Regions from separate parts of the Georhizobium profundi genome, predicted to be linked through region 2. Evidence: predicted binding sites of a transcription regulator. Region 2 holds the regulator's gene; the other holds the start of a gene.
What was found. Region 2 encodes HrcA, which represses chaperone genes, less so after heat shock. Its sites were predicted from a motif close to GTTAGCACTCNCNNNNNGNGAGTGCTAAC; they were not measured.
Positions count from the first base shown of each region.

Region 1: a site for HrcA is predicted at 5,106-5,134, ahead of groES (co-chaperone GroES). Genes of this name have one in related genera too.

Region 1 is NZ_CP032509.1:3,896,168-3,912,209, forward strand. Features, by position in the region: gene ileS (isoleucine--tRNA ligase) at 1-2,794, opposite strand, end outside; gene D5400_RS18815 (bifunctional riboflavin kinase/FAD synthetase) at 3,076-4,080, opposite strand; gene D5400_RS18820 (TIGR01459 family HAD-type hydrolase) at 4,091-4,939, opposite strand; gene groES (co-chaperone GroES) at 5,195-5,491, shown strand; gene groL (chaperonin GroEL) at 5,553-7,199, shown strand; gene D5400_RS18835 (winged helix-turn-helix transcriptional regulator) at 7,285-7,710, opposite strand; gene D5400_RS18840 (NADPH-dependent FMN reductase) at 7,797-8,387, shown strand; gene D5400_RS18845 (NAD(P)/FAD-dependent oxidoreductase) at 8,550-9,779, shown strand; gene D5400_RS18850 (GGDEF domain-containing protein) at 9,787-10,932, opposite strand; gene D5400_RS18855 (glutathione binding-like protein) at 11,062-11,766, opposite strand; gene D5400_RS18860 (sulfite exporter TauE/SafE family protein) at 12,008-12,784, shown strand; gene fumC (class II fumarate hydratase) at 12,874-14,265, shown strand; gene D5400_RS18870 (DoxX family protein) at 14,373-14,759, shown strand; gene hisG (ATP phosphoribosyltransferase) at 14,943-15,632, opposite strand; gene D5400_RS18880 (ATP phosphoribosyltransferase regulatory subunit) at 15,629-16,042, opposite strand, start outside.
Region 2 is NZ_CP032509.1:78,086-94,127, reverse strand. Features, by position in the region: gene D5400_RS00490 (TadA family conjugal transfer-associated ATPase) at 1-437, opposite strand, end outside; gene D5400_RS00485 (CpaE/TadZ family protein) at 494-1,747, opposite strand; gene D5400_RS00480 (CpaD family pilus assembly protein) at 1,826-2,503, opposite strand; gene D5400_RS00475 (type II and III secretion system protein family protein) at 2,521-4,077, opposite strand; gene cpaB (Flp pilus assembly protein CpaB) at 4,101-4,898, opposite strand; gene D5400_RS00465 (A24 family peptidase) at 5,011-5,529, opposite strand; gene D5400_RS00460 (Flp family type IVb pilin) at 5,627-5,794, opposite strand; gene D5400_RS00455 (pilus assembly protein N-terminal domain-containing protein) at 6,115-6,519, shown strand; gene D5400_RS00450 (TadE/TadG family type IV pilus assembly protein) at 6,644-7,249, shown strand; gene D5400_RS00445 (TadE/TadG family type IV pilus assembly protein) at 7,251-7,829, shown strand; gene D5400_RS00440 (phosphopentomutase) at 7,911-9,131, shown strand; gene D5400_RS00435 (adenosine deaminase) at 9,128-10,096, shown strand; gene D5400_RS00430 (gluconokinase) at 10,107-10,628, shown strand; gene hemW (radical SAM family heme chaperone HemW) at 10,635-11,831, opposite strand; gene rdgB (RdgB/HAM1 family non-canonical purine NTP pyrophosphatase) at 11,912-12,568, opposite strand; gene D5400_RS00415 (VOC family protein) at 12,565-12,990, opposite strand; gene rph (ribonuclease PH) at 12,987-13,706, opposite strand; gene hrcA (heat-inducible transcriptional repressor HrcA) at 13,907-14,977, shown strand; gene D5400_RS00400 (GNAT family N-acetyltransferase/peptidase C39 family protein) at 15,100-16,042, shown strand, end outside.

The sequences.
Region 1 (16,042 bases), 540 kb from region 2:
AGATCTCGGAGAAATCGAGGCCGTCGAGCGCGTTCAAAAGCGCGGGCTCGTCGACATAGACGACAGGTGCGGCTTCGAGCGACGAGCCGATGCGCTTCTCGCGGCGCTCCACTTCCAGTGCGCCGGTGACGACGCGGCGGACGGTGCGGATCTTCTTCCACTTGGCGGCAAGCACCTCGTTTTCCCAGTCGACGGCAAGCCGCGGGAACTGCTCCAGATGCACCGATGTCTTGGACGGATCGCGCGACAGCCACGCCTCTTCCATCGTGAAGGGCAGCATCGGCGCCATCCAGGTCACCAGGCAGTCGAAGATCTGGCGGATGACGTGCAGCGATGCCTTGCGGCGCAGGCTCGACGGCGCGTCGCAATAGAGCGCGTCCTTGCGGATGTCGAAATAGAAAGCCGACAGTTCCACATTGGCGAAATCGATCAGCGCGCGCGAGATGCGCTTGAAATCGAAATCGTCGTAGCCCTTGCGCACCACGCGATCGAGTTCCGTCAGCCGGTGCAACATCAACCGCTCCAGTTCCGGCATGTCGTGCAGCGCGACATCCTCGCTCTCGTCATGGGCGAGCGTGCCGAGCATCCAGCGGATGGAGTTGCGCAGCTTGCGGTAGGCATCGATGTTGGTCTGAATGATCGCCTTGCCGAGACGCTGGTCCTCGCCGTAATCCGTGGTCATCACCCAAAGCCGGAGAATATCGGCGCCCGACTGGCTCATCACCTCCTGCGGGGTGACGGTGTTGCCCTTCGACTTCGACATCTTCTCGCCCTTCTCGTCCATGGTAAAACCATGGGTGACGACGGTGTCGTAGGGGGCGCGACCACGCGTGGCGCAGCTTTCGAGCAGCGAGGAATGGAACCAGCCCCGGTGCTGGTCGGAACCTTCGAGATAGACATCGGCTGGCCACTTCAGATCCGGGCGATCCTCGAGCGTGAAGCTGTGGGTCGATCCGGAATCGAACCACACGTCGAGAATATCTTTCACGAGGTGCCAGCGGTCATGATCGTGATCGTTGCCGAGGAAGCGTTCCTTGGCGCCTTCGGCGAACCAGGCGTCGGCACCTTCCGCCTCGAAGGCTTCGAGGATGCGGGCGTTGACCTCATCGTCGACGAGGATTTCGCCCTGGTCGTCGGCGAAGATCGCGATCGGTACGCCCCAGGCGCGCTGACGGGATAGCACCCAGTCCGGACGATCCTCGATCATGGCGCGCAGGCGGTTCTGGCCGGCGCCCGGCACGAAACGGGTCTGGTCGATGGCGGAGACGGCACGGGTGCGCAGCGTCGAGCCATCCTCGTACGCTTTGTCCATGTGGACGAACCATTGCGGCGTGTTGCGGAAGATCACCGGCTTCTTGGAGCGCCAGGAATGCGGATAGGTGTGCTTCAGCCGGCCGCGCGCAAAAAGGTTGTTCGCGGCGATCAGCGCCTCGATCACGCGCTTGTTGGCATCGCCCTTCTTGCCCTTGTCGTCGATGACGCGGGCCGCGCCGCCTTCCGCTTCAGGCCCGAAGCCCGGTGCGTCAACCGTGTAGAAGCCGCCATCGTCGACGGTAAACGGGATCTTTGAGGAGATGCCGCGCGCTTCGAGTGCACGGGCGTGGTCCATCCACACGTCAAAGTCTTCGCGGCCATGGCCGGGGGCGGTGTGAACGAAGCCCGTACCCGCATCATCGGTGACGTGATCGCCGGCCAGAAGCGGCACGGCGAATTCATAACCACCGCCGAAGCCCTTCAGAGGATGTGCGCAGACCGTGCCTTCAAGCTCGGCGGCGGAGACCGGGCGCAGCTTCGTCAGGGTGATCTTTGCCTTGGCGGCGCAATCCTCGGCCAGCGTTTCGGCGAACACCACCTTGTCGCCCGGCTGCGGCCCGAAATCGTTCTCGGCTGCCGCCACTTCGTAAAGCGCATAGGCGACGCGCGACGAATAGGAGATTGCCCGGTTGCCGGGCATGGTCCAGGGCGTGGTGGTCCAGATGACGATTGCAGCGTCCAAGAGATCGGACGAGTCCGACGCGCGGTCGGCGATCTCGGCCTCGGACGGACCCTTCAGATGACCATCGGCGCCGACATCGACCGCCGTGCGGGCCGGTGCCGCTGCCTGCATGATCGGGAACTTCACCCAGACCGTGTCGCTCTCGTAGTCCTGGTATTCGACTTCCGCTTCTGCCAGCGCGGTGCGCTCGACGACCGACCACATGATCGGCTTGGAGCCCCGGTAAAGCTGGCCCGACTTCGCGATCTTCATCAGCTCGCCGGCGATGCGCGCTTCGGCGTGGAAGTTCATCGTCGTATAGGGCTGATCGAAATCGCCCTCGATGCCGAGGCGCTTGAACTCTTCCGTCTGAACCGCGATCCAGTGCGCAGCGAAATCACGGCATTCCTGGCGGAACTCGTTGACCGGCACCTTGTCCTTGTCGAGGCCCTTGGCGCGATATTGCTCCTCGATCTTCCACTCGATCGGCAGGCCATGGCAGTCCCAGCCGGGCACGTAGTTGGCATCGCGCCCGCGCATCTGAAACGAACGCGTGATCACGTCCTTCAGGATCTTGTTCAGCGCATGGCCGATATGGATGTTGCCGTTGGCATAGGGTGGGCCGTCATGCAGCACGAATTTGTCGCGCCCTGCGCCCGCTTCGCGAAGCTTGCGGTAAAGCTGCATCTCCTGCCAGCGCTTAACAAGTTCAGGCTCTTTCTGGGGAAGGCCCGCGCGCATGGGAAATTCGGTCTGCGGCAGATAGAGCGTCGTGGAATAGTCCATCGCTTCTGCGCTAGTCGTCGCCTGGTCGTTCATGATGTCCGCTTTTCGTGCGTTGCCGGTCGCCTGGATCCGGCTGTCCGTCTTTCGATCGAGACTGGGAAGATCGACGCCTGCCGCCATGGTGAAGGTGCTTCCCTTCAGGCAGAGACGCATGCCGCGCTACCCGGCCCTTCGGCGCTTCGCTTTTCAAGCGTGCGCGCGAAAAGCCGGGCCCGTAATTCGCAGCAATCTGTGCGCATTATCGCTCGACATGGCGCCGCTTCTATCAAGCGAAGCCCAGCGAATAAAGCGCTTTCTGAAAGAGGGTTACCGGCTCAAAAATTCAGAGCTTCGTCGATGATCCCGAGCGGTTGCACCGATGAAAGAAGCGCCCGCGCCTCTTCCTCGTCGCGGCGCATCTGCACCACCAGTTCGTCGAGCCCGTCGAATTTCAATTCCGGACGGAGATAGCCGAACAGCGTTACTGAGCAGGTCTCTCCATAGAGATCGCCTGAGAAATCGAAAACGTAGGTTTCCAGCAGCGGCTCGCCCGTCGACGTGACCGTTGGCCGGTACCCGTAGCTTGCAACACCATCGTAAAGCGTCCCGTCGGCTCGCCTGAACCGCACAGCATAAATGCCAGGCGCAAGCGTCGCCTCCGGCGGTAAGGCCATGTTGGCGGTCGGATAGCCGAGCGTGCGGCCAAGCTGCTTGCCGCCGATCACCGTTCCCTCCACCTGGAACCGATACCCGAGCAGGCCTGCAGCCAATGTCACGTCGCCTTCGGCCAGTGCCGATCGGATGCGGCTCGATGAAACGATGTCGCCGTTCTCATCCGCGAAGGCCTCGACGAGCGTGACACCGAAGCCAGCCCTGTCGCCGGCGCTTGCGAGAAAGGCCGGTCCACCTTGGCGGCCCTTGCCGAAATGGAAGTCGTGACCGGTGACCACATGGCGGGCGCCGAGTTGATCGACGAGGATTGTCTCGACGAATTCCTGCGCCGTTTGTGCTGCGAAGTCCTTGTCGAATGCGCATTCCACCACGCCGTCGCAGCCGGCGAGTTCCAGCAGCTTGGCGCGCAGCGGCGATGGCGTCAGCCGAAACACCGGCTCTGCCGGCTTGAAGAAACTGCGGGGATGCGGCTCGAAGGTCAGCACGATGGTCGCGCAACCCAGTTCGGCGCCCTTTTCGAGCGCTTCGCACAGCACCGCCTGATGACCCCGATGGACGCCATCGAAATTGCCGATCGCAACCACCGCGCCATGCAGCGCGGAGGCGACGGGCTCGCCCGGCCGCAGCACCGCCGTGACGAAGGCTCGTTCGTGACCGCTCCGGTTCATCCGCCCCACCTCATCCGAGCGCGGGCATCCAGTAGTGCGGTCGTGCGGAATTGTCTTCCAAGAATGAAGCGAGCCGGCCCGCATCGATGCGCCCGGCCTCGGCGTAGTCGCGCGCATGGATGCCGTTGGCGATATAGAGCAGGTCGAGGCCGTAATCCTGGGCGCCCTTCACATCGGTCGGCAGGCCATCGCCGATGGCGATCGCGCGCGGCGCGGCCACATCGGGCTTCAGTTCCGAAACGAATGCCAGCGCGGCATCGTACATGGCGGGATAAGGCTTGCCGGTGATGCGCGTCTCGCCGCCCATCTCGGCGTAGACGGCTGCGAGCGCTCCCGCACAGAGAACAAGCCTGTCGCCGCGTTCCACGATGAGGTCCGGATTGGCGCAGATGAACGGTACACCGCGCTCGATCCAAGGCGCAAACATGTCGCGATAGTCGTCAGGCTTGTCAGTCTCGTCGTCATAGGGGCCGGTGCAGACCACGGCCTGCGCCTCGTCCTTGTCTACGACTTCGACGCCAAGGCCCTCGAGCAGCGTCAGGTCGCGATCGAGACCGAGAAAGAAGACCTTCTTCGGACCGGCTTCGATGAGCTTTCGCGTGACATCGCCCGACGTCACGATGCGATCATAGGCGCCCCGCGGCACGCCGATGCCGTCCAGCTGCAGGATGACTTCCTTGTGCGGGCGCGGCGAGTTGGTGATCAATACGACCGAAAGCCCGTCCGCGCGCGCCCGGCTGAGTGCCTCGCAGGCATCAGGCCATGCCACGACGCCATTGTGCAGCACGCCCCACACATCCGACAAAACCGCATCATAGGCCTGATGCAGGCTCGCGAGATTTTCGATTTGCTGAACCATAGGGGCGATGATGCTCCGCAATGTGAACTCTGAGAAACGATGGGCTCGCGGGTGACATCGCGCAGACTGCACGGGAAAACAAGGGGGATCGGGGACGTGAAGTTCATACGTCGTGCCTCGGCAAATGCCTTGACAGTCCCTCAAGCCACGCCTATCTCCGCCTCCAGTTAGCACTCCCCGAGTGTGAGTGCTAACTCCCCAGCGCGGCCTCGCATGGGCTGCGCAATCTCATGTCATTCGACCGAGGGTAAGACAATGGCAAGCACCAATTTCCGTCCGCTGCACGACCGCGTCGTCGTCAAGCGCGTCGAATCCGAACAGAAGACTGCAGGCGGAATCATCATTCCGGACACCGCCAAGGAAAAGCCGCAGGAAGGCGAAATCGTCGCCGTCGGCTCCGGCGCTCGTGACGAAAGCGGCAAGCTCGTCGAGCTCGACGTCAAGGTTGGCGATCGCGTGCTCTTCGGCAAATGGTCGGGCACGGAAGTCAAGATCGGCGGCGAAGACCTTCTGATCATGAAGGAAGCCGACATTATGGGCATCATCGGCTGAGCCGACGTCCATTCGACCCCATTCAATGCATCCAATCAGGGCATAGCCCGGGAGTTCTACAATGGCTGCTAAGGAAGTAAAATTTGGCCGCAGCGCGCGTGAGCGCATGCTGCGCGGCGTCGACATCCTCGCTGATGCCGTCAAGGTCACGCTGGGTCCCAAGGGCCGCAACGTCGTCATCGAAAAGTCCTTCGGCGCACCGCGCATCACGAAGGACGGCGTGTCGGTCGCCAAGGAAATCGAACTTGAAGACAAGTTCGAGAACATGGGCGCCCAGATGGTCCGCGAAGTTGCTTCGAAGACCAACGACGTCGCCGGCGACGGCACCACGACTGCAACCGTTCTCGCTGCCGCCATCGTCAAGGAAGGCAACAAGGCCGTTGCCGCCGGCATGAACCCGATGGACCTGAAGCGCGGCATCGATCTCGCTGTCAAGGAAGTCGTCGAGAAGCTGGCAGCTGCTGCCAAGCCGATCAACACTTCGGCTGAAGTCGCACAGGTCGGCACCATCTCCGCCAATGGCGACAAGCAGGTCGGCGAAGACATCGCTGAAGCCATGCAGCGCGTCGGCAACGAAGGCGTCATCACCGTCGAAGAAGCCAAGACCGCCGAAACCGAACTCGAAGTCGTCGAAGGCATGCAGTTCGACCGCGGCTACCTGTCGCCTTACTTCGTGACCAACCCGGAAAAGATGGTCGCCGAACTCGACGACGCCTACATCCTTCTCCACGAAAAGAAGCTGTCCAACCTGCAGGCGATGCTTCCGGTTCTCGAAGCCGTCGTCCAGTCGGGCAAGCCGCTCGTCATCATCGCTGAAGACGTCGAAGGCGAAGCTCTTGCAACGCTCGTCGTCAACAAGCTGCGTGGCGGCCTCAAGATCGCTGCCGTCAAGGCGCCTGGCTTCGGCGACCGCCGCAAGGCCATGCTCGAAGACATCGCGATCCTGACCGGTGGCCAGGTGATCTCCGAAGACATCGGCATCAAGCTCGAGAATGTTACCCTCGACATGCTCGGCCGTGCCAAGAAGGTCTCGATCACCAAGGAAAACACGACGATCGTCGACGGTGCCGGCCAGAAGGCTGAAATCGAAGGCCGTGTTGCCCAGATCAAGCAGCAGATCGAAGAAACCTCTTCGGACTACGACCGCGAAAAGCTCCAGGAGCGCCTGGCCAAGCTCGCCGGTGGTGTTGCTGTCATCCGCGTCGGCGGCTCGACGGAAGTCGAAGTCAAGGAGCGCAAGGACCGCATCGACGACGCGCTGAACGCAACGCGTGCAGCTGTCCAGGAAGGCATCGTGCCTGGCGGTGGCGTCGCTCTCCTGCGCGCTTCGTCCACGCTCACGGTCAAGGGTCAGAACTCTGACCAGGACGCTGGCGTCAACATCGTTCGTCGCGCTCTGCAGGCTCCGGCCCGCCAGATCGTCGAGAACGCTGGTGAAGAAGCTTCCATCGTCGTCGGCAAGATCCTCGACAAGAACGACGACAACTATGGCTACAACGCCCAGACCGGCGAATATGGCGACATGATCGCCATGGGTATCGTCGACCCGGTCAAGGTCGTTCGCACCGCACTTCAGGACGCAGCCTCGGTTGCCGGCCTGCTCGTCACGACAGAAGCCATGATCGCCGAAGCTCCGAAGAAGGACTCCCACGGCGGTGGCGGCGGCATGCCGGACATGGGCGGAATGGGCGGCATGGGCATGATGTAAGACACGCTTTAAAGCGTGTCGGCATCACCTGCCGATCAATGGACAAGGGCGGCCTTCGGGTCGCCCTTTTTCGTTTGGCCCCGTGTCAGCCGAAACGGATCCTGGAGGCTTCGACATTCTCGGCATCGAAGCGCGCTTGCGCCGCCTCGACGCGCTCCCGGTTCGCAACCGCCCATTCGCCGAGCGCACGCAGCGGCACGAGCAGTTCGCGGCCGAGATCGGTGAGTGCGTAATCCACGCGCGGAGGGATCGTCGGCGTGACTGCTCGGGTCACGTAGCCATCGCGTTCGAGGCCACGAAGCGTCGTCGTCAGCATCTTCTGCGAGATCCCGTCGATTGCGCGCCTCAGTTCGGAAAACCGCATCGTCCCATTGCCGAGATAACTGACCACGAGCACGGACCACTTGTCGCCGATGCGGGAGAGGATCGCGTTCACCGGCCGGCAGGCATCCGATACTTCGAAAGGCGCCACGGCTTGCCCGCAGGTTACGTCCGGGTGAGCAGGTTTCATCAAAGTGCCTCCTTGAAGAATGGACCTCAGGTGACAGATATAGAGCTAGTCACCATTGGTTACCAGCGCACTTAAGGATACTGGAAATGAGCAAGCTCAAACTCGCCGTCGTCATCGGCAGCACACGCGAAGGCCGCTTCGCTGAAAAGCCGGCACACTGGATCGCGGACCTGGCGAAATCGGACGGCGCTTTCGAGGTGGAAGTGATCGACCTGAAGGATTATCCGATGGCCTTCTACGGCGATCCGGCAGCGACCACGGAACAGAGCGAAACGGCCGCCAGGTTCAAGGCGAAGGTTCAGGAATTCGACGCCTACATCTTCACCGCCGCCGAGTACAACCACGCTCCGACCGCGGTTCTGAAAAACGCGATCGACCACGGCGCGTGGGTCCGCAAGCCCGTCGCATTCGTCGGTTATGGCGGCGTTGGCGGTGCGCGCGCGGTCGAGCAGCTTCGCCAGATCGCCGTCGAGATGGAAATGGCGTCGGTCAAGACTGGCACGCATATTCTCTTCCCGGAATATCTCGCCATCGTCAAAGGCGAGAAGCAGATTTCGGATTTCGCGCACCTCGTCGATGCGGCCAAGACGATGCTCGGTCAACTCGCCTGGTGGGGCAAGGCGCTGAAATCCGCCCGTGACGAAGAGGCGAACGCCTCGCTCGCAAAGGCCTCCTGATCTACCCATAATTTCGTCCATCGCGGCACCGATAACGGTCGCCGCGATGGCCCATATCATGGGCGTGCATGCGCTCCCATTTTGCCGCAGGGACCTTCCGGAACCAAAAGCGGCTCGGGCCATTGTGGGCGATACTTCCTCATTCTCCCGGGCAACCTTTCCATGGCCGACGACACTCTGACGCGCCAACGCGATCTGCGCGAGGCCGAACCTTTGTGGGCGCAGACACCGCGCATCACGCTCATGTCGCGCAAGGCTGTGCCGGTGCGTCACTTCGATGTCGTCATCGTCGGGGCAGGCATCAGCGGCGCGCTGATGGCCGACGCACTCGCGGATGGAAAACGGTCGGTCCTGGTCATCGACCGCAGGCGCGCCGTCCACGGCAGCACGATGGCGTCCACCGCGATGATCCAACACGAGATCGACGTGCCGCTGCACAAACTGTCCGGCATGATCGGAACGGCGAAGGCAAACCGCGTCTGGCGCCGCTCGGCATCATCGGTGGATGCGCTGGCCGAGCGCGTGGAAGAACGCGGCATATCCTGCAGCATGAAGCGCAAGAAGACGCTTTATCTGTCAGGTGACGAATTCGATGCCGATGCGCTCGCCAAGGAGTACGACGCGCGCAAGAAAGCAGGCCTCGACGCGGAACTGCTCGACCGCGACGAGGTCGCGGCACAATTCGGTCTGGATCGCGAGGCCGGCATCGTCAGCGATGCATCCGCATCGGGCAATCCCGCACAAATGGCTGCGGGCTTTTTGCGTGAATCCTTCAAACGGGGTGCCGAGCTCGTCGAAGGCATCGAGATCACCGACCTGCGCGAAACGAGCGATGGTGTGGTGCTCGCCACCAGCGACGGTAGTTTGATCGAAGCCGGACACGCCATCTTCTGCACGGGATACGAATTCCTCGAAACGCTCGCCAGCCAGAACCACGACGTCGTGTCGACCTGGGCGCTCGCTTCCGCTCCCGGGCTGACGCTGCCGGACTGGCTGTCGGACCACCTCGTCTGGGAGGGCTCCGACCCCTACCTCTATTTTCGCTCCACCCGCGACCAGCGACTGATCGTGGGTGGGGAGGACGAAGACGACGGCGAAGCCTTCGCCGATCCCAAGAAACTCAAGACCAAGACCACCACAATCACCAAGAAGATCGAAGCCTTGCTCGGCATGAAGATCGGCGCACATGATGCCGCCTGGGCGGCGGCATTCGGCACGACGAAGGACGGCTTGCCACTCATCGGGCGCGTGCCGGAGATGAAGCACACCTTCGCGGTCATGGGGTTCGGCGGCAACGGGATCACATTTTCCAAGATCGCCGCCGAAATCGTTTCCGCCGAGATCGCCGGTCAACCGGATCCTGACGCCAAGCTCTTCGCATTCAGCCGTTGATCGGGCGTCAGGCGGCGAGCGTCTCGGCCCGATTGCGACCGTTGCTCTTGGCCTTGTAAAGCAGTCGGTCCGCTTGAGCGACGACCGTGTCGAAGTCGGCGGCACCGTCGCAATGGAGCATGCCGGCCGAGACGGTGACCCGGATCGCGCGTCCGCCGTAGCCCATCGTGCATTGGGCGATCGCTTCGATCAGGCGTGAGAGGCGCCGCTCGGCGTCACTTGTGTTCGCCCCCTCGAAGAAAAGCGCGAACTCCTCGCCCCCGACACGGGCAACGAGATCGCCTTCGCGCGCGTGGTCCCGGAAGATACGAGCGCAGGTGCGCAGTACCGCATCACCGGCCGCATGTCCGTGCTGGTCGTTGATCGCCTTGAAGTGATCGATATCCAGAAGCGCAAGCGCAAAGGGCTTCGCGACCCCGGCAGCGCAACGGGCACGCAACTTCTGCTCGAAAGCGCCGCGGTTGAGAAGCCCGGTCAGGAAATCGTGGGAAGCCGCCTTCTTCAGTTCGGCGGCATTGCGCTCATAGGCCAACGACAGAGCAAAGGTGCCGGATGCGGTGATGTAAACCGTGGAGACGATGAGGTGGGCGAGAAGAGCCAGATCCCGCGGCACGGTGTTGAGCATCGAACTGCCCTCGACGAGGCCTTGCACAACGCGCAAGCCGAAGGACAGGCTGATCAGGCAATAGGCGAATGCGAGACCATATCGAGACCACAGTCGGTCCTGATGATCGCGAAAGAATTCCCAGGCGGTGAGAACGGCAAGCGTCGTCAGCGCGATGTTCACCAGCGTGTAGACGATGCCGTAAGCATTGACGAAGGGCGGGAGAAGGCAAAGCAGGAGGAAACCTGCAGCCGGCCCGATCACGACGAGATTGGAAACGGCGCGGCCGGAGAATTCCCGCGCCGCCCGCCAGCGCAGACCAAACCCGAGAATGAGCATGAGGTTGGGAAGCAGAACCCCGATGCTTCGCGGCAGCAGATCCTGAACGATGAACGACGCAAGACCGACGCCGAGAATAAGGCTCGACAGCCACCAGGACGTCCAATAACGCTCCTGTTGCCTGAAGCCCGCTACGAAATAGACGGCGGCGAGCACCAACAGCATCGTCGCGTTGACACCGAAGATGACCTTGGCGATCAACTCAATCATAGGCTTTCGGCCCCCCAGAAGCCATGGGAGGGCAGCCCCACCTGCCCTCTCTCAGCTATCTGGCCTGCGCTTACCTACGATTGTGTTACCATGATTGTGTAAACCGGGCCGCAGACGCAAAACTCGGCGTCAGTCGGCAGCAGGGATCTTGAAGCCCGTTTGGCTGGCGGGGCGACTCATGCAGCGATCGAGCCACGCCATAACGGCCGGAAATTCCGCGAGTTTCAGATGATCCTTTGCCTCGTAGAAGAGGTCGAGGGTGCGGACCCAGGGAAAGAGTGCGATGTCGGCGATGGTGTAATCGTCGTCCATCATGAAGGTGCGGGACTGGAGCCGGGTTTCGAGCACCGACAACAGACGTCGCGCTTCGTTGCCGTAGCGCTCGACCGGATAAGGATCCTTCACCTTGTCGGCGGCGAATTTGTAGAAATGCCCGAACTGGCCGAACATCGGCCCAACGCCGCCCATCTGGAAGTAAACCCATTGCAGCGTCTCGATGCGCCTCGCGGGATCCTGCGGCAGGAGCTTCCCGGTCTTTTCGGCGAGATACTGAAGGATTGCGCCCGATTCAAAAAGCCCGATCGGCTCGCCGCCAGGGCCGTTCGGATCGATGATCGCGGGGATCTTGCCGTTGGGGTTGAGCGACAGGAATGCGTCCGTCTTCTGATCATCCTTTCCGATGCGAACCAGATGTGCCTCGTAAGGAAGCCCCAGTTCCTCCAATGCGATCGATACTTTGACGCCGTTGGGCGTGGCGAAGGAATAGAGTTGGATCGCATCGGGTTGCGTGGCCGGCCACCGCTCGGTGATCGGAAAATCTGAAAGCTGCCGCATCAGGTGAAGCTCCTTGCTTTTTTCATGGACGATCTGTCAGGCCATAGGTGGTCTCTCCTTGAGCCATTGCCAGACCCGGCAACGACAACGCGCCGTCCACGGCAAAGCGCCAGCCGCGATTGCGCAGGGAACGTCCATGGCGCAAAGCTGTTCGCCGCGATGCCGCGATGACGCAATTGTGGTGCTTTCGGGAAGCGGTCGGCAGCCCTAATGTCCGGCGACCTCAGGCTGGAGATACCAGGTGCTCGACTTTTTCACTTTCGCTCTCGTCGGCTTCCTCGCCCAGGCAGTCGATGGCGCGCTTGGTATGGCTTATGGTGTCATCTCCTCCACCGTGCTGCTCGGCGTTGGTCTGCCGCCTGCCCAGGTGTCCGCATCGGTCCACGCTGCAGAACTCTTCACCACCGCTGCGTCTGGCAGCGCACACCTCTATCACCGCAACATCGACTGGAAACTTTTTGCCCGGCTCGCTCCGTTCGGCATCATCGGCGGCGTGACCGGCGCCTATGTGCTGACCTCGATCGACGGATCGGCGATCAAGCCCTTCATCACCACCTATCTGGCCGCGCTGGGCGTCTGGATCTTCGTTCGCTCCTTCCGCAAGCTTCCGAGCAAGCCGGTCAGCGGCAAGCTGGTGGCGCCGCTTGGCCTCACGGGTGGCTTTCTCGATGCCTCGGGCGGTGGCGGCTGGGGGCCCATCGTGACGACCGGCCTTCTGGGAGCCGGCGGCGCGCCGCGCTATGTGATCGGCACCGTGAATGCGAGCGAGTTCCTGATCACCCTTTCGGTGTCGCTGGCCTTCCTCATCGCGCTCATCACCGGCCATTGGGAGGATGCTGGCGACCTTTCCAACCATCTTGCCTCCATCGCCGGGCTGATCGTCGGTGGCCTGATGGCAGCGCCGCTCGCCGGCTGGATGGTCCGCCACATTCCGGAGAAAGTCCTTCTGCGCGCCGTCGGCGTCGTCATCTGCACACTCGCCATCACGCAGACGATCCAGCAGCTTTTCGGCAGTTGAGCCGGCGTTCAGTAGCCTCTCCGGTTGTCATGCCTGTCGCCTGCCCCCATCTCCAGACAAGCCCACGTCATGAGCAACAAGGAGACGGCATGACCGCCACCCGCACGGAAACCGACACGTTTGGCGCCATCGACGTTGCCAATGACCGTTACTGGGGCGCGCAGACCGAACGCTCGCTCATGAACTTCAAGATCGGCGGGGAGCGGATGCCTGCGCCTCTCGTACACGCGCTCGGCACCGTCAAGCAGGCCGCGGCGGAGACGAACATGGCGCTTGGCCGGCTGGATCCGGCGATCGGCAAGACAATAGTGCGCGCCGCCGCCGAAGTCGCCGCCGGCAAGCTCGACGACGAATTTCCCCTGGTGGTCTGGCAGACCGGTTCCGGCACGCAGTCCAACATGAACGCCAATGAGGTGATCTCGAACCGGGCGATCGAACTGCTTGGCGGGACGCTTGGCTCGAAGACGCCGGTTCACCCGAACGACCACGTCAATATGAGCCAGTCGTCGAACGATACGTTTCCGACAGCCATGCACATCGCCGCCGCTGTGGAAACGCGCAAGGCGCTCATTCCCGCACTCGACCATCTCGCCGGAGCGATCGGTGCGAAGGCCGCCGAGTTCGACGATATCGTGAAGATCGGCCGCACCCATACGCAGGATGCGACGCCTCTGACGCTGGGCCAGGAATTCTCCGGCTACCATGCGGCACTCGTGCGTGCCCGCCACCAGATCGAGACATCGCTCAATGACGTGATGCTTCTGGCGCAAGGCGGCACCGCCGTCGGCACCGGTCTCAACGCACCGGAAGGGTTCGACACCCGTTTTGCCGCCGAGGTCGAAAAACTGACCGGCCTTCCGTTCCGGACCGCGCCGAACAAGTTCGAGGCGCTCGCATCCCACGGCGCGCTCGCCCATTTCCACGGCGCTCTGGCCGCGCTTGCCGGCGATCTCTTCAAGATCGCGAACGATATCCGTTTTTTGGGATCCGGCCCTCGGTCCGGTCTTGGCGAGCTCTCTCTGCCGGAGAACGAGCCGGGCTCGTCGATCATGCCGGGGAAGGTCAACCCAACCCAGGCCGAAGCGCTGACCATGGTGGCGGTGGAGATCCACGGCAACAATGCGGCTGTTGGTTTTGCCGCGAGCCAGGGCCATTTCGAACTCAACGTGTTCAAGCCCGTCATCGCCTTCAACGTTCTGCGCTCGATCCGGCTTTTGACGGATGCGATGCGTTCCTTCGCCGACAATTGCGTTGCCGGCATCACCGCCAACCGCGATCATATCGCCGATCTCGTCGGGCGTTCGCTCATGCTGGTCACGGCGCTTGCTCCAACCGTTGGGTATGACGCTGCTGCCGCGATCGCCAAAGCTGCGCACAAGAACGGAACGACGCTGAAAGAAGAAGCCATCAAGAGCGGCAAGGTCACGGCGGAAGATTATGACCGCCTGGTTCAGCCCGCCGACATGGTGCGCCCCGGCTAGTCCGGCCCATTGTTCACTTCAGGAATACGATCTGTCGTTGTTCGTTCATCTATGTTAGGATCTGAACTTCTGTCATTGGAGGCTGAACCGCATCTCAAGGACCTCCCATGCCCAACAGCACTCTCGTACTCGTCGCGCGCGTTTTCCTCGCGCTTCTTTTCATCGCCGGCGGCTATGGCAAGCTTGCTGGTGGCCCGGCCGGATTTGCCGGATATCTTGGTTCGCTCGGTTTCCCGGCACCGCTCTTGTTCGCCTGGGCAACGATCGCCGTTGAACTGATCGGCGGCATCTTCGTTCTCGTCGGTTTTCAGACACGCCTTGCTGCCTACGCCTTGGCTGCATTCTGCGTCGCCTCGGCCGTCGTCGCGCATTTCGACTTCGCCGATCAGAACCAGATGACGCAGTTCCTCAAGAATCTCGGTCTTGCTGGCGGCTTCCTGCTGCTCGCTGCAACCGGCCCCGGCACCCTTTCGGTCGACGGCCGTCGCCGATGATTTTTTCGGGGCGGGTCAGTGATCCGCTCCGATCAGGCCGCGTATTGATCATCAGAACGGCAGCCATCCTCCCCCGATCTCCAGCCGTTCCCTCCTGCCGGGCGTTCCCCGACAACCCGGCACCCAAAAGGCCGCCTCCCCCTCCCGGGAGTGCGGCCTTTTCTATTTCCGACAAGATTGATGTCAGGCGCCGAACCGCGCGGCGAGCGCCTCGGCGGCTTCTCTGCGGGTTGGGTCGGTGGTCAGGGCGCGCACGAGGCAGGCTTCTGAACGCAGGATGACGCCGTCTTCCAGTACCTTCAGATGGTTGGCCTTCAGCGTCGAGCCGGTCGAGGTGATGTCGACGATGATGTCGGCAGATCCCGCAGCCGGTGCCCCTTCCGTTGCGCCCAGGCTTTCGACGATCCGATAGAGCTGGATGCCGTGCTTGGCGGAGAAGAAATCGCGCGTGAGGCGCCAGTATTTCGTGGCGATCGCCAGCCTTCGGTTGTGGCGCTGGCGGAAATCGGCAGCGACGTCGCCGAGATCGGCCATGGTCTCCACATCGAGCCAGATCTCGGGCACGGCGACGATGACATCCGCATGGCCGAAGCCGAGACGTGGCCCGATCGCGACGCGCCGCGCGACGTCGGGGATCGTTTCGCGGACGAGATCTTCGCCCGTGATGCCGAGATCGACACCGCCATTGCCCAGCTCGCGAGCGATCTCAGATGCGGAAAGAAAGGCGACGTCGATGCCGTCATCGCCGACGACCCGGCCGCGATAGGAGCGCTCATTGCCCACCATCTCGATCGCAAGCCCGGCCTTGGCGCAGGCCGCCAGCGCATCGTCCTTCATCCGGCCCTTGGAGGGCAACGCAAGCGTGATCGTCATGCCGCACCCCCGGCTTTGCCATCGGCCTGGCGCACCGCGGTGATCCGATCGAGCCAAAGCGAGAAGCCGACGGCCGGAATGGGCTTCGCCGCGCCAAGAAGCGTCAGCATGCGGTCATAGCGCCCGCCGCCGGCAAGCACCTGGCCCGCAGCGCCGATTTCGAAGACGAGGCCCGTATAGTAATCGAGCGGCCGGCCAAAGGCGGCGCGATAGCGCATGGCCGAAACGTCGCCACTTCGGTTGCGGATCGCCGCCACGCGGTGGTCGAAGCGCGAGAGTGCGGCGCGCAGATCCAGCCCCGCGGCATCGGCGAAGCTGGCAAGGGCTGCAGGCGCTTGCGCCAGTTCAACGTCGAGCGCCAAGAATTCCGTTAGAACGGAGAAGGCATGAGCTTCGAGCCGCGCTTCCGA
Region 2 (16,042 bases):
TTGCAGATGTCCTCGAGCAGTTCTTCCTGCTCGGAGATCGACATCGCGAAATTCTTGATCGTGATGATGTCGTTGACGATGTCGCGAATTTCTTCCCGCGCGCTTTCGGCATCGAGCTTGGCAAGCTGCGACAGATCGATCGTATCGATCAGCGCGGCAAAAACCTGGCTCTTGGTGTCGTAGTAATTATCCGTCTTGCGGGGGCGCTTGCGCTCCGGTGCCGGCGGAGGTGGCGCCACCTTGGTGCGCGTTTCGAGCACCGGCGGAGGCGTCGGCGCTCTGGCCTGCATCGCATCGGCAGCCTGGCCAGCAGGCTCGGCGCCTGCCAGCTCAAGCTCGTCGGCAACCGGCCGCAGGCTTTCCGGAGCCAATGGCGGCATCTGCTCTACCGGCACCTGGGGGCGCTGAAATCCGTCCTTGCCTCTTTTGCCGAACATCGATCTTTCCGTTCTTCAATTCGCTGGCCGCACGTGTGGGGCGGTCTGGGGACCGACTAGCGTGCCGCTTTTTTCCTGCCGAGCAGCGACATGAGGTCCGGCAAGCCGGACTTCTTGCGCTTCTTCGCTTCCGCGCGTCCGGTGACGACATGCGCGATCTGCGAAATCGTCTCGGCCGTGGCAGACTTGGCGTCGATCTCGCTGATCATGCGGCCACTGTTTGCCGCCGATCCGAAGAGCGCCGCTTCGAATGGGAGGATCGCGATCGGCTCGATGCCGAGTGGATCGCAGAAATCGGCTGGCGTGATTTCGGGGCGCTTGGGCAAGCCCACCTGGTTCAGCACGAGATGCGGCAGCTGATCGTTCGGCCGCATCTTCTTCAGCACGTCCAGCATGTTCTTGGTGTTGCGCAGATTGGCGAGATCCGGCACCGCCGTGATGACCACCTGATCGACCGATGAGAGCAGATTGCGCGCCCAGTCGGTCCAGATGTGGGGGACATCCAGAACGGCCACGGGCGCACTGCGCTGCACCACTTCCACCATGGGCATGAAGGCCGACGGGTCGAAATCATAGGTGCGGTCGAGCATCGAAGGTGCGGCAAGCATCGAAAGGCGCTCGGAGCATTTGGCGAGGAGCCGGTCGAGGAACACGTCGTCGAGCCGCTCTGGCGAATACACTGCCTCGGACATGCCCTGGGGCGGGTCCTGATCGAAATTGATGTTGGCCGTGCCGAAGGGCATGTCGAGATCGGCGAGGATGACTTCCTCGGAAAAGAGGTTCGAGATCGCAAAAGCGCAGTTGTGCGCCATGGTGGATGATCCGACACCACCCTTTGCGCCCACAAAGGCGATGGTGCGGCCGAGCGGCTCTGCTTCGGGATCGACGAAGATCGCGGTGATGACGCCGATCAGGTCGGCAAGCGATACCGGAGCGACGATGTATTCGGAAATGCCGTTGCGGATGAGCTCGCGGTAAAGGCCGACATCGTTCTGGTGTCCGACGATGACCACTTTGGTGGAGGCATCGCAAACCTCTGCGAGTTGCTCGAGTTCGCCAAGCAGCGTTGCCCGGTCGCCATCCGATTCCAGGATGATCAGATTGGGGGTCGGATGCGACGCGAACATGTTGATCGCAGCCGGCAGCCCGCCCTTGTTCACCCGAAGATTGACCTTGGCCATGCGGCGATCTTCGCCACAGCGCTCGATCGTCCGCAGCAGGCCTTCGGTTTCGAAGAAAGCCTGGATGGAGATCCGCGGAAGCGGCCTCAGCTTGTCGATCTGTCCGCGTGCGATGTCGCTCTCGCTCATCTCGCCCCGTCCTTCAATGCCGCTGTCGTTCATCGTCGTTTTGCCCCCAAGGCTCAAATCACTGGCCGGCGTCGCTGCTTAAAGGCCGGCGCCGTCTGCCTGGTAGTCGCGGATCGCATTGCCGCGGCGCTCCGCGTCGATCGGCGACGAGCCGCGCGGCGCGATCAGATCCATCGGATCAGCGATCTGGGCAGCGAGGTTGTTTTGCGTCGCGCAGCCGAAATTGGCGTAGTGCTTGTTCTCGTTGCCATTGGCGAGAATGTCTTCCGGCCAGCGTCCGCACTCGCCTGTCGAGGCGGCCGTCGCGTAATAGGAAAGGCGGATCGGGGCCGCATCGCCCGTGGTGTTGGCCTGGTAGCCCGTCACGATGATGTTGCCGCCGGGAACGCCTTGCGCCACCAGCTCGGAACGGATGTCGTTGGCGATGATCGAAGCGGCGTTCGAATTGATGGAGCCGTGTGGCGTCAGGATCGTGATCGCGCCCGAAGCTGTGTCGCGATAACGATTGGCATAGCCGCGGACTGCGCTGCGTGCACCGAGCGTCATGCGCCGATCGCCCGAGGCGACCGGAATGTCGATCGTGCGCTCCTGCTCGCTGACGATGATCGGATGGTTGGTGCGATAATCGTCGGGCACCGCCCCGACTTCGATGTGGTGCACATTGGCGCAGGCGCCAAGCGTCGTGGCAAGGCCAACCAGAAGGGCGCTGCGCACGGTGCGGAGGCTGATGTAAGGTGATCGTGCCTTCAAGGTCATGGTGGAAGCCCCCGCGCTTACTTGTAGATGAAGCCGACGGCGCCGTGATAACGGCCATCGGGCAGATTGGTGTCGGCGCGGCCATAGACGCGGTTCACGCGACCGAGGAAGAAGCCGGCGCCGTCGCTTGCTGCGTTGAAATTGTCATCGGGACGGGCAAGCTCGTTGCGGGCCACCGGACGCACGAGATAGGGCGTCGCGATGATCACCAGCTCGGTTTCGTTGCGCTGGAAATCGCGGCTGCGGAAGAGCGTGCCGAGGATTGGAATGCTCGACGCTCCAGGCACGCTCGACATGGCCTGCCGGATATCGTCGCGGATGAGGCCGGCAATCACGATCGAGCCGCCTGAAGGCAGTTCCACGGCGGTTTGTGCCTCGCGTCGGCGAATGCCGAGCAGCGTTCCGGCCTGATTTCCGACACTGCCTTCGAAGGTGGGTTCCGACACTTCCGTGCGGACCCTGAGGCTGATGCGGCCCGGTCCCAGGACCAGTGGCGTGAAGTCGAGGCCAATGCCGTACTGCACTTCGCCGATCGAGTAGCTTTGGCGAGCCGGATTGTTGGCATCGGCCGGAGTGACGGTAATGTCTTCGACGAGACGGAAGTCGCCGCCGACGAAGAAAGAAGCAGCCTCGCCAGAAATCGCTGTTAGCGACGGCTCGGCAAGTGTGCGCATCACGCCGGATCGTTCGAGCGCGTTGAGCTGGGATGCGAGATTGACGCTGCCGATCGTTCCGCCGATCGAGCTGCCGAGCCCGGCGATCGGCGGTTGCTCGAGATTGCTGCCGAGGCCCTGGCTGAGTTGGCCGAAGAAGGCGCCGCTCGTGCCCGAGGTGGTTCCGTTGAAGCCGAGCTGCTTGAGAACCTGGCGGCTGACTTCCGCGACGGTGACTTTCAAAGTGACCTGGTCTTCGCCCTGGATCGTCAAGAGGTTCACGATCTGCGAGACCTGGCGGTCTTCGGCGAAGATCGCGGCATCGCCGCCATCGCCAACGGCTGTGAGGTTGCGGGTCGTCGCTTCACCGCCCGTCAGGAAGATCTGCGCGAGCTGGCTGGCGCGCTGCGCGTCCTGCGGCGTCTGCACCGAGCCGTTCAGCACGATGTTGTCGTTGATGATCTCGACATTGATGTCGCTGTCGGGAATGAAGCGTGCGAGCTGCTGCTGCAGCCCGGTAATGTCGCGTTCGATCTGGAGTTCGAGCGTGACCACCTCTTCGCCGTTCGGCCCGAACACGAAGATGTTGGTCTGGCCGACTGCCTTGCCGAAGAGATAGAGCCGCGTGGATGTGCGGGTGACCGCATCGGCGATGGAAGGGTCGGCAACGAGGATGTCTCCCGCCTGGCTCGGCAGATCGATCACCACCGCCTTGTTGAGACCGAGCCCGACGCGCTTGGAAACGCCGGCACCGCCCTGTGCGATGCGAATGATGTTCGCTTCCTGCGCTTGAGCGGTCGCGACCTGGAAGCCGTCGAAGGGATTGCCGAGCGTCGCCGCGCCGGTGAGAAGGATCAGCGCGAAAGCCGTCGACAAACGGGTCGTGCGGGCGGTCGGGCGAAATGTCTTGGATGTCAGCACTGTGGTCTGCCCCCGTTTAAGTCTTACTGGCCAACGCTCGTGATGGCGCCGGAGCGGATGAGCTGGATCGCGTCAGCGCCGCTCGCACCGCTCAAGAGATGTTCTGCGAATGTCGTGTCGGGCTGCTGGACGTCGGCGACGCTGCGCAGCGCGAGTGTCAGCCGGTCGGCCATCTGCTGGGCGACCGCGATGACCTGGGTCTGCTCAGGCGTCAGCTCGAGCGTCGCGGTCGAACCGATCGCCGTGCGGCTGCCGTCCTCGTTTTCCTGGATCGTCTGGTCGATCGCCAGAACGCGGATGTTGCTGAGCACGACTTCGGTCAGATAGTTGTCTGTCTCCCCGCGCCGCACCATGACGACATCGACGCGGTCGTTCGGCAGGATGAAGCCGCCGGCGCTGGTCGATACGGAAATGTCGGTTGCGACAGCGCGCTTACCGGACGGCAGCAGCGACGACATGATGCGCGAGGAGGAATCGACGATCTTCTCGGCGCGCAGCGGCTCGCCATCGAAAACCGGCAATCTGACCACGGCGCCTGCTAGCTCGGTCGATGCGTCAGGGCGTTCGTCGCGGGTGATGAAACCTTCGGTCAAGCCGCTCGTCGGCCATTCGCGCCATTCGATCACCTCTTCGCTGATGCGGGTGCCGATCGGCAGGCTGGTATTGGCGACCAGCACGTCGGTCACGTCGATGCGTTCGGTGACCTGCTGAATGGTTGGCTCGGTGACGGGCTGCGGCGCGCTCAGCGTCATCGCCAGATACCCGGCGAGGCCAGCCGCGGCAACGGCCACGGTAAGTATGACGAGGCGGGCAGGCTTCATGGTGATTCCCCGGAACACGACTGTCTGTTCTGCGGAGAATGTCGGCTATTGGTGTAATTAAGGTTAACGTGATGCTTACAAGCGTAGTTAACCAAACCTTGCTAGAGCGGCCTCAGCCGGCCGCAAGCTGCGCCATGACCTGCTGCATGATCGCCGTGTCGGGATAGGTGATGAGCCCGGCAGCGCCGATCGCGATCCCGTAGGGCACGCCTTGCGCGGCGGTGAGATTATGCGTCAGCGGAATGCGCGACATGATGTATATGCCAGCCGGGCTACGCGCCTTGAGGATGAAGAGGCACAGAAGACCACCGACCACGGTGACGAGGATCATGAACGTCATCAGTTCGGTGCCTAGCCCGAACCAGAGCGCGCTGGCTGACAAAAGCTTGGCATCGCCGCCACCCATCGTGTTGGCAGCGAAAAGGCCGAAGCAGATGACGAAGACGACAAGCATCGCCGCCACGTGATTGCCGATCTCGTGGAGGCCTAGGCCCGCCATCGGCGCGATGCAGAAAAAGGAAACGATCAGCAGCAACGACACGCGGTTTGCGATCGTCATCGTCAACAAATCCGTAAACGCCGCATAAGCCATGCAGAGCGGAAAGATGACGAGAATAGCTGCTGTGAGCATTGATCGCGCTCCGTTTGTGGTCGATGGCCCGAAACGTAAAGCCGCCCGGATCGAAATTCGGACGGCTTGCTTTGGAATGATGCGACTGACGTCAGTTTTACTGAGTCAGGCCGTTCGAGATGCTGTTGAACGTCGTCTCGAGGTTGTTACCAACAGTGCTGACTGCAGTGATGATACCGACGGAGATCAGAGCTGCGATCAGGCCGTATTCGATGGCCGTTGCACCCGACTCGTCCTTCATGAAACGTGCGATAAGGTTTTTCATCTTACTACTCCTTGCTCCACCGTGAAATTCAGCATTTGCCGTCAACGTGTTCTGCCGTGTTGATCGGATGACGCTAATCTACGTGTGGGCCATTGCGATCCACTTAAGAAACAGGGTTACCGAAAGCTTGCCGCCACCATCCCGCCCCGATGGTTAACAAGTGCAGTCGGTGATCGTTAAAGTTCAAACTGTGCATAGCGGGCCGCTTTAAGCCTTCATTCACCATTCTCGTTCAATCTTGGCATATGGGCGCCGACGCGCGTTCCATGCGGAGGCGGAACGATGGCGCCTTCCAGATCAGCCTTGAAGGGTCGACCAAGATGATGAAGCGTGCCGCCAGATCGGGTCTCATTGCACTTTGCAGCCTTGTCGGGTTCGGCGCCGTATCGACCCTCCCGGCCACGGCCGAGAACATCCGCGTGTTCATGGACTACGCGCGTGTGCTGAAGCTCGACCGCGCTGTCAGCAAGGTCATCATCGGAAACCCTAACATCGCCGATGTTACGGTTAGTGATCCTCAGACGATTGTCGTCACCGGCAGATCGTTCGGCGTGACGAACCTCGTCATCATCGACACCGAAGGCACGACCCTCGTCGACGAACGGATCGTCGTCGCGCGGGATGGCACGGACCAGTTGCGCGTCTACCGCAACACCGAGCCTTCGACCCTGATCTGCTCGCCCACCTGCGAGCGTCCATCCGAGGCCGCCGCTGCGGTCAACTGACCCAATTTAGCTGCTGAAACGCCTGTATCCGGGGCAGTTGCGCTGGATTCGAGCGGTTCCTATTACGGATTGTAAAGGCCTTTGCGCTAATCCTTTTGATGACGAAAGGGCAGCTGCGGGGGCCATGATGACAGCATCGACAGGGCGCAAAGGCGTGTTCAGACGCCTTGGTCTGAAAGGGCGTACGTTCCGCCGTTCCGATGAAGGTGCGGTCGCGATCGAGTTCGCCATGCTCGCGATCCCGTTCTTCATGTTGCTTTTCGCCATCATCGAATCCTGCATCGCCTATGCGGCGGAGCAGGTGCTCGACAATGCCGTCGACGATATCGGCCGACAGCTGCGCACCGGTCAGATCACGGCTGGCGCCAATCTGCCGACTGACATGAACGCAGCTGAATTTCGCGAAGCCTTCTGCGAACGCATCGAGATCATGCTCTCCTGCGACACCGACAAGCTTTATCTCGACATCCGGTCGTTCTCTAATTTTTCCAACATTCCGGTCGGAATTCCGCGTGAAGACAACCGCGCCTATGGCGATCTGGACACGGCGAATTTCGGTTATGCGCCGGGCGGCGCAGGTTCGATCAACATGGTGCGCGCCTTCTATCGCTGGCCGATCATCACAGACCTCATACGTCCGTACATCACAAATATTCGGCCCGAAGATGGGTCGATGCCCACCGACTACCTGATCGTCGGGACCTCCGCATTCCAGAACGAGGCGTATTGAGATGAGCACTGCGCCAAAGACGACGTTTCGCGGCCTCTTGCGCCGGTTACGCGGTGATCGGTCAGGTGTTGGCGCCATTGAGTTCGCCTTCATCGCGCCGGTCATGATCGTGCTCTATATCGGTGCCGTCGAAGTGTCGGTCGCCATGTCGGTCAACAAGAAGCTGGCACGCGCCTCGAGCACGGTTGCCGACCTGATCACGCAGGAACAGTCGGTCACGCGTGACAAGCTGAAGAGCATGAACACGGTCGCCCAAAGCATCATGTCGCCCTATGACCCCACGCCGGTGGCGATGAAGATCACCGGCATCTGGGTGGGCACGGATCTGGTGCCCAAGGTCGAATGGTCCTGGAAGCCGAATGGCGGCAATGGCGAGGCGGCATACACGGTCGGCTCCGTCGTCGACATTCCGGAAAATCTGAAGATCGCGAACACGTTTCTGCTGCGAAGCGAGATCGATTACCGGCACGACATGATCACGTCTTTCCCGATCACCGGGCAGACGATGACCGGTATCGACATGGCCAAGACCTATCATCTGCGCCCCCGCATCGGCGAACGCGTCACCTGCTCCTGCTAGCGCTAAGCGCCTGCGCTTGACATGACTTGACCATTCTGGCGATGGAACCTCTCCGAAGCCTGGTCTTGAAGAAGGTGTTCCATGTCGCGCGCATTTCTGTTCGTGCTCGATTCCGTCGGTATCGGCGGCGCTCCCGATGCCCAGGCGTTTGGCGATGAGGGCGCCGATACGCTCGGTCACATCGCCGAGTTCTGCGCCATGGGCGCGGGCGACCGGCAGGGCCTGCGCGAAGGCCCGCTTCATCTTCCCAATATGAAAGCACTCGGGCTTGGCCGCGCAATGCGCCTTGCTGCGGGCGCGACGCCGGAAGCGCTCGCGACCAATGAGCGGCCACGCGCGATCTATGGCGCAGCCAGCGAAACCTCGCGCGGCAAGGACACGCCCTCCGGCCACTGGGAAATCGCAGGCGTGCCCGTCGATTTCGAGTGGGGCTACTTCCCGACCGAAGGCGATGCGTTCCCGCCCGAATTGGTGGCCGAGATCTTGGAGCAAGGGGGCATTTCCGGCATCCTCGGCAATTGCCATGCATCCGGCACGGAGATCATCGCGAGGCTGGGTGAAGAGCACATCCGCACCGGCAGGCCGATCTGCTACACATCCGCCGACAGTGTGTTTCAGATTGCCGCCCACGAGACGCATTTTGGTCTCGACCGGCTCCTGAAGCTTTGCGAACTGGTGCACGATCTCGTCGCACCGCTGAACATCGGAAGGGTCATAGCCCGCCCCTTCGTCGGCGAGAGTGCTGCCACCTTCGAGCGTACGGGGAATCGCCGCGACTATTCGGTGCCGCCGCCGGAGCCGACTTTGCTGGATCGTGCGAAGGAGGCCGGCCGCGACGTCATCGCTGTCGGAAAGATCGGCGACATCTTTGCCCATCAGGGCGTGACGGATCTGCGCAAGGCCAATGGCAACATGGCGCTTTTCGAGCGGACGCTGGAAGCGATGGACGATGCCGAGGACGGCGATCTCGTCTTCACCAATTTCGTCGATTTCGACATGCTCTTCGGTCACCGCCGCGACGTGCCCGGTTATGCGGCCGCGCTCGAATTGTTCGATCGACGCCTGCCGGAGATCGAGGCCAAGCTGAAGAAGGGCGATGTGGTGATCATAACCGCCGATCACGGCTGTGATCCCACCTGGCGGGGCAGCGATCACACGCGCGAACGGGTGCCGATCTTGGCCTTCGGGCCGGATGTCATTGCGCGGTCGATCGGCGTGCGTACGACTTTTGCAGATATCGGCGAAAGCATCGCCACGCATCTGCAACTGCCGCGCGGCAGGCATGGGCGGTCGTTCCTGTGACGGGTCTGGTGGTCAAGGCAGAACTCCATTGCCATATCGAAGGCGCCATCCCGCCGGCGCTGGCAAGGGCGCAGGCTAAGCGCTACGGCGTCGACACCGCCAGCTTCATTGCCGGCGACCGGTATGTCTGGCACGATTTCACGACCTTCATGGCAGCCTATGACGAAGCGGCCGCGCTTTTCCGGACGCCGGAGGATTACGCGCTGCTCGCCGAAGCCTATCTTGGCGAACTGGATTCGGCCGGCGCCATCTACAGCGAAATCTTCGTTTCCCCCGATCATGCCCGCACCGCCGGCTTGTCGGCGGAAGCTTATATCGAAGGCCTGGCGGAAGGAATTGCGCGCGCCAAAGACAAGTCCGGCATCGAATGCCGGATGATCGTGGTCGGCGTGCGCCATCTGGGGGCGGAGGCCGTGGAGGGTGCGGCGCGCTTCGCGGCGTCCAGGCCGCATCCGCTGATCACCGGCTTCGGCATGGCGGGGGAGGAGCGGTTCGGCCGCGTCGCGGATTACGCGCGTGCTTTCGACATCGCGCGTGATGCGGGCCTCGGCATCACCATTCATGCCGGCGAACTCGTCGGTCCTGAAAGCGTGCGCGACGCGCTCGATGAGGTTCGACCGAGCCGCATCGGCCACGGCGTGCGTGCGATAGAGGATCTCGATCTCGTGCGTCGGCTGGCCGACGAGGGGACGGTGCTGGAAGTCTGCCCCGGTTCCAACATTGCGCTGAACGTCTTTCCCGACTTTGGAGCGCACCCGTTTCGACAGTTGATGGATGCGGGCGTGAAAGTCACGCTGGCCTCGGACGATCCGCCATTCTTCGACACGTCGCTCGCTCGGGAATATGCGCTGGGGTCGGAAGCGTTCGGCTTGTCGGATGTCCAATTGCGGGAAATGACGCGCACTGCGATCGAGGCTGCTTTCGTCGACGAGCCGACGCGCCAGGCGCTTCTCGCGAAACTTTGACGCCGTGCTGATGCAGGATCAAGCCACGGTCACCCTCGTCATGGGCGTGAGCGGCTGCGGCAAGTCCAGCGTGGCGACTGAACTTGCTGCCAGGATCGGCGGCCGGTTGATCGAGGGCGATGCTTTCCATCCGCCTGAAAACATCGCCCGAATGGCCGCCGGCCAGCCGCTTGACGATGCAATGCGAGGGCCCTGGTTGGATCGCATCGCATCAGAAATCACTGCCCTGCAGAAGGCGGCAGGTTCCCCGATCGTGGTTGCCTGTTCCGCTTTGAAACGCGCTTACCGTGATCGCCTACGCTCAGCGGAAAGGAGCATGCGTGTCCTCTGTCTCGTGGGAAGCGAGGATGTGCTGCGGCAGCGGCTTGAGACACGCGAAGGCCACTTCATGAAGGCCGATCTGCTGGCCAGCCAGTTGGCAACGCTGGAAGTGCCGGAGCCGGACGAGGGCGCGACGGTGATCGATATCGATCAGCCCGTCGCGGCGATCGTCGATCGGTGTCTCGAAGAGACGGCCGGTCAGCGCAGTTGATTGTTCCTAGATCGCGAGATCAGCGACCACCGCATCGAGTATGAGCATGCCGGCCGGTGTGCAGCGGATACGGTCGTTGCCGAGCCGCTCCAGGAAGCCGTTGGCGATCAGGTCCCGCTCGCGCGCGGAATCGAAAGGACGGCCCGAAAGCGCCTGCCAACGCGACACTTCGATGCCTTCCGTCAGCCGCAGCCCCATGAGCAGCAATTCGTCGGCCTGCTCCTCGGGCTCCAGCTCCTCGATCTCGACATGCGCCGCGCCACGGGCTTCCACCATCTCCAGCCAGCGCTCCGGCATGCGCTCCGTAGCGGTGGCGATGCGGGTGCTGTTCAGCGTCAGCCGCCCATGGGCGCCGGCGCCAATGCCGGCATAGTCGCCATAGCGCCAGTAGGTGAGGTTGTGACGGCTCTCCGCGCCCGGCCGGGCATGATTGGAAACCTCGTAAGCCGGCATGCCGGCCTCGCCCGTAATCGCCTGCGTCGCCTCGTAAAGTTCGGCTGAAAGATCGCCATCGGGCACGATCAGCTTGCCGGCCTTGTGCAGGGCGTAGAAGGGCGTGCCCTCTTCGATGGTCAGCTGGTAAAGCGACAGATGGTCGACCGCGTAGCCGATCGCCTGTTTCAGCTCGGCTTCCCAGGCGACGACCGTCTGATTCGGGCGCGCATAGATGAGGTCGAAGGAAAGCCGAGGGAAAGTCTCGCGTGCAAGCCGGATCGCCTTCAGCGCATCCTCGACGTCATGGAGCCGGCCGAGCACCTTAAGATCGGCGTCGTTGAGCGCCTGGACGCCCATGGAAACGCGGTTCACCCCGGCATCGCGATAGCCGCGAAAGCGCGTCGCTTCCACCGATGATGGATTGGCCTCGAGCGTGATCTCGATGCCGTCCGGCACATGCCAGTTGCGCGCGACCGTGTCGAGGATTGCGCCAACGGTCGACGGATCCATGAGAGACGGAGTGCCGCCACCGATGAAAATGCTGGTGACCGTCTTCGGCCCGGTCATCCCCGCCGTATAGGCGATCTCCTGCCGGAATGCGTCGACGAAGCGGCTCTGGTCGACGGGCTTGTGGCGGACGTGGCTGTTGAAATCGCAATAGGGGCATTTGGCAGCGCAGAACGGCCAATGGAGATAGACGCCGAAGCCCGGATCGCCCGCGTCGGGATAGGCGCGGAAATCGCCGGTGAATCGGGTCGTGATGGTCATGGCCAGTGTCTTCGCAACGATTTCGGTTCAGCGGCCATCTGCGTCGAATCGCGACGCATCCGCGCGATGATCAACGCGTCTCACGACGCATTTCGTTCGGCAAGGCCTGTTTCCGCGAAGAGCTTGAAGGCGCGCGCCCGGTGGGAAAGCGCCTCGGCCTGACCCGGAACCCAGCCATGCTTCTCCGTCGCCGTCATTTCCCCAAAGGTGCGGGAATGCCCGTCAGGCAGAAACACCGGATCATAGCCGAAGCCGTCATTGCCGCGCGGCGGCCAGACGAGCGTGCCTTCGACCTCGCCCCGGAAGAATTCCACATGGCCATCCGGCCAGCTGAGGCAGAGCGTCGATACGAAGCGCGCACGGCGTTCCTCGGGCGATGTGGCGCCCTTTTCGGACAGCAGCGCCTCGACCTTTTCCATCGCCATCATGAAGTCGCGGCTGCCATCCGGCCGTTCGGCCCAGTCGGCCGTGTAGACGCCGGGCTCTCCGCCAAGCGCGTCCACCATCAGGCCGCTGTCATCGGACAGTGCGGGCAGTCCGGTCGCCTTCGTTGCGGAAAGCGCCTTTAGTGCCGCATTTTCCTCGAACGTCGTCCCGGTTTCCTTCGGTTCGGGAAGGCCCAGCGATTTCGCAGTCACGATCTCGAAGCCGAAGGGCTCGATGAGCTCCGCGATCTCGCGGATCTTGCCCTCATTGTGCGAAGCGACGACGAGCTTTTTTTCCGTCAGACGTCTCATTCCAGTCCCCAGAGTTTGGGTTCGGCGAATTCCAGGCTGTTGCCGGCCGGATCGCGGAAATAGATGGATCGGCCGCCATTCGGCCAATGGAAATCGGCCTCGATGGCGACGCCGTTTGCAGCGAGATGCATGACCCAGCCGTCGATCTCGTCTGCGCTTGCGGAAAAACAGAGATGCCCTTGGCCAATTGTCCCATGCGGTGGGACCGGCATGTCTGCATTCGTAGAGGGTTCCCGCGTCGCTTGCGGATTGAAGATCAGCAACACGCCGGCGCCGCAGCGAAAGAAGACGTGGCGTCCCTCGACGGCCACGATCTTCTCCAGGCCGAGTATCCCGCCGTAAAACGCCTCCGCGCGCTCCAGGTCCTCGGCGTAAAGCGCCGATTCCAGGATGGCAGAGGGTGCGGCGGGCCCGTTCGTCATGCTCCGATCGCAGCCTTCTGCAGGCCGACGAGCTCGTCGATGCCGGCGCGCGCAAGGCTCATCAGCGTCTGGAATTCATCCTGCGAGAACGGGTCCTTCTCCGCCGTGCCCTGGATCTCGACGATGCCGCCAGACGCCGTCATGACGAAGTTGGCGTCGGTGTCGGCGGCGGAATCCTCCAGATAGTCGAGGTCGATGACCGGCTGGCTGGCCAAGATGCCGCAGGAAACGGCTGCCACATGGTCTTTCAGCACGCGATCGGTTTTTACCATGCTGCGCGCTTCCATCCATTTCAGGCAATCGTGAAGGGCGACCCATGCACCGGTGATGGACGCGGTGCGCGTGCCGCCATCGGCCTGGATCACGTCGCAGTCGATCGAGATCTGGCGCTCGCCGAGCGCTTCCAGATTGACGACGGCGCGCAGCGACCGGCCAATGAGGCGCTGGATTTCCACAGTGCGGCCGCCCTGCTTGCCGGAAGCGGCCTCGCGGCGCATGCGCTCGCCGGTGGCGCGCGGCAGCATGCCATATTCGGCCGTGACCCAGCCGCGACCGGCATTGCGCAACCATGGCGGAACCCGCTCTTCCAGCGATGCGGTGCAGAGCACATGCGTATCGCCGAATTTCACGAGACACGAGCCTTCCGCATGCTTGGAGAAGTTCCGCTCGAAGGAAACGGCGCGCATCTGGTCTGGCTTCCGCCCTGAAGGTCGCATTGGGAGCTCCTGCTGATCAAGTTGGCTGCCTTCTATCGTCGGCAAAGCCCGCTTGCAAAGGAAAAGCCTGATGGCGCAGGATGCGCCTCTCTTCCGTCCGCTTCGCGGAGACACTATATCTGAGGACGAATGGCACGGAGTCGACCACCAACGTGAACAGCTTCTCCAAGACGCCAAAGCTGAGCCAAGGCTCGGCTTCCTTGTCCGGATCATCATCGCTTTCGGGAGCGCTTGACGACCGGACCGGCGAGATCTTCCGACGCATTGTCGAATCCTACCTTGAATCGGGCGAACCCGTCGGGTCGCGCAACCTGTCGCGCATCCTGCCCATGGCGCTCTCGCCCGCATCCGTGCGAAACGTGATGAGCGATCTGGAACATCTCGGCCTCATCTATGCGCCGCATATCTCGGCCGGGCGGCTGCCGACCCAGCAGGGGCTGCGCTTCTTCGTTGATGCCTTCATGCAGGCGGGCGCGCTGTCCGATGACGAGCGGGTGCAGATCGAGACGCAGATCCGCCAGACCCACCGCGACCGCGACCAGACGGTCGAGAACCTTCTGACCGATGCGAGCCAGATGCTGTCGGGGCTCTCGCGCGGCGCGGGTCTTGTGATTGCGGCGAAATCCGACACGGTGCTGAAGCACATCGAGTTCATCCGGCTGGACCCGACCCGCGCGCTCGCCGTCCTTGTGGGCGAGCACGACCATGTTGAAAACCGCATCCTGGAATTGCCGGTCGGGACCACCGCGTCGCAGCTGACCGAGGCCTCGAACTTTCTCAACGCGCATCTCGCCGGCCGCACGATCCCGGAAGTGCGCCGCGAGCTGGAGACGCTGAAATCCGAATTGACGCGCGAACTGGATGAACTCAGCCAGGATCTCGTCTCCCGGGGGCTCGCCGTCTGGTCGGGCAGCGGCAAGGATCAGCCCGCCCAGCTCATCGTGCGTGGCCGTGCCAACCTGCTCGACAGCGTCTCTGGCGGCGAAGATATCGAGCGGCTGCGGCTCCTGTTCGATGAACTGGAGAAGAAGGATAGCCTCGTGCAGCTGATGACGCTCGCCGAGGAAGGATCAGGTGTCCGCATCTTCATCGGCTCCGAAAATAAGCTTTTTTCGCTGTCCGGCTCGTCGCTCATCGTTGCGCCCTATCGCGATAGCGAAGCGCGTGTGGTCGGCGCTGTGGGCGTGATCGGGCCAACCCGGTTGAACTATGCGCGGATTGTTCCGATGGTCGATTATACCGCACAGCTCGTCTCGAAGATGATGCGCTGATCGATCATATTTCTTTGCATGGGCGGGTGGTTGGCCCATTCCGCCGCTAAGCCTGCCGGTGATAAGGTCGGCCCATGCAAAGCAGCCGTGCCACACGCGGCGCACCTTTTGGAAGTATTCCTATGTCCGCTCTGCGGATACGTCCCGCCACCCACGACGACATCGATGCCCTTCTCGCCATCGAGAACGCCGTCTTCACGACCGACAGGATTTCAAGGCGTTCCTTTCGCGCGTTGATCAACCGGCCGACAGCCGAGACGATCGTGGCGTGCAACGAGGCCGGGCGCATCGTCGGCTACGCGATGCTTTTGTTTCGCAAGGGCACGGGTCTCGCGCGGCTCTATTCCATCGCGGTTGCGCCAGACGCCAAGGGGCAGGGTGCCGGCAAGACGCTGCTGGCCAAGGCGGAAGAGGCTGCCAAGCAGCATGACCGCTTCCTCCTGCGGCTTGAAGTGCGGGAAGACAACATGCCGGCGATCGCGCTCTACAAACGCTCCGGCTATCGCCGCATCGGCGTCTACGAGAATTATTACGAGGACCACAGCCGCGCGTTGCGCTTTGAGAAGCGCCTGCGCGACGACGAGCATCAGGATTACGTGACGCCGTTCTACGAGCAGACGACGGATTTTACCTGCGGTGCCGCCTGCCTGAACATGGCGCTCGCGCGCTATGTGTCGCGCGATTACCTGGATCCCGTCTGGGAAATACGCTTCTGGCGCGAGGCGACGACCGTGTTCATGATGTCAGGCATGGGCGGCTGCGAACCGTTTGGCCTTGCCGTTACGGCCCATGCCTATGGGCTGGAGCCGGAGATCTACGTCACCGACACCAACGTGCTTTTCCTCGACACGGTCCGGAACCTGGAGAAGCGCCAGGTCATGGAACTGGCCCAGCGCGATTTTCGTCGCCGGGTGGAAGAAGCGGCCATTCCCGTCCTCAATTTTGCCGCTTCGCTGCATACGATCCGGGCTGCGATCGAACGGGGCCATTCGGCCATCGTCCTGATCTCCGGCTATTACATGTTCGGCAAGAAGGTGCCGCACTGGGTGCTCGTGCATGGTGACG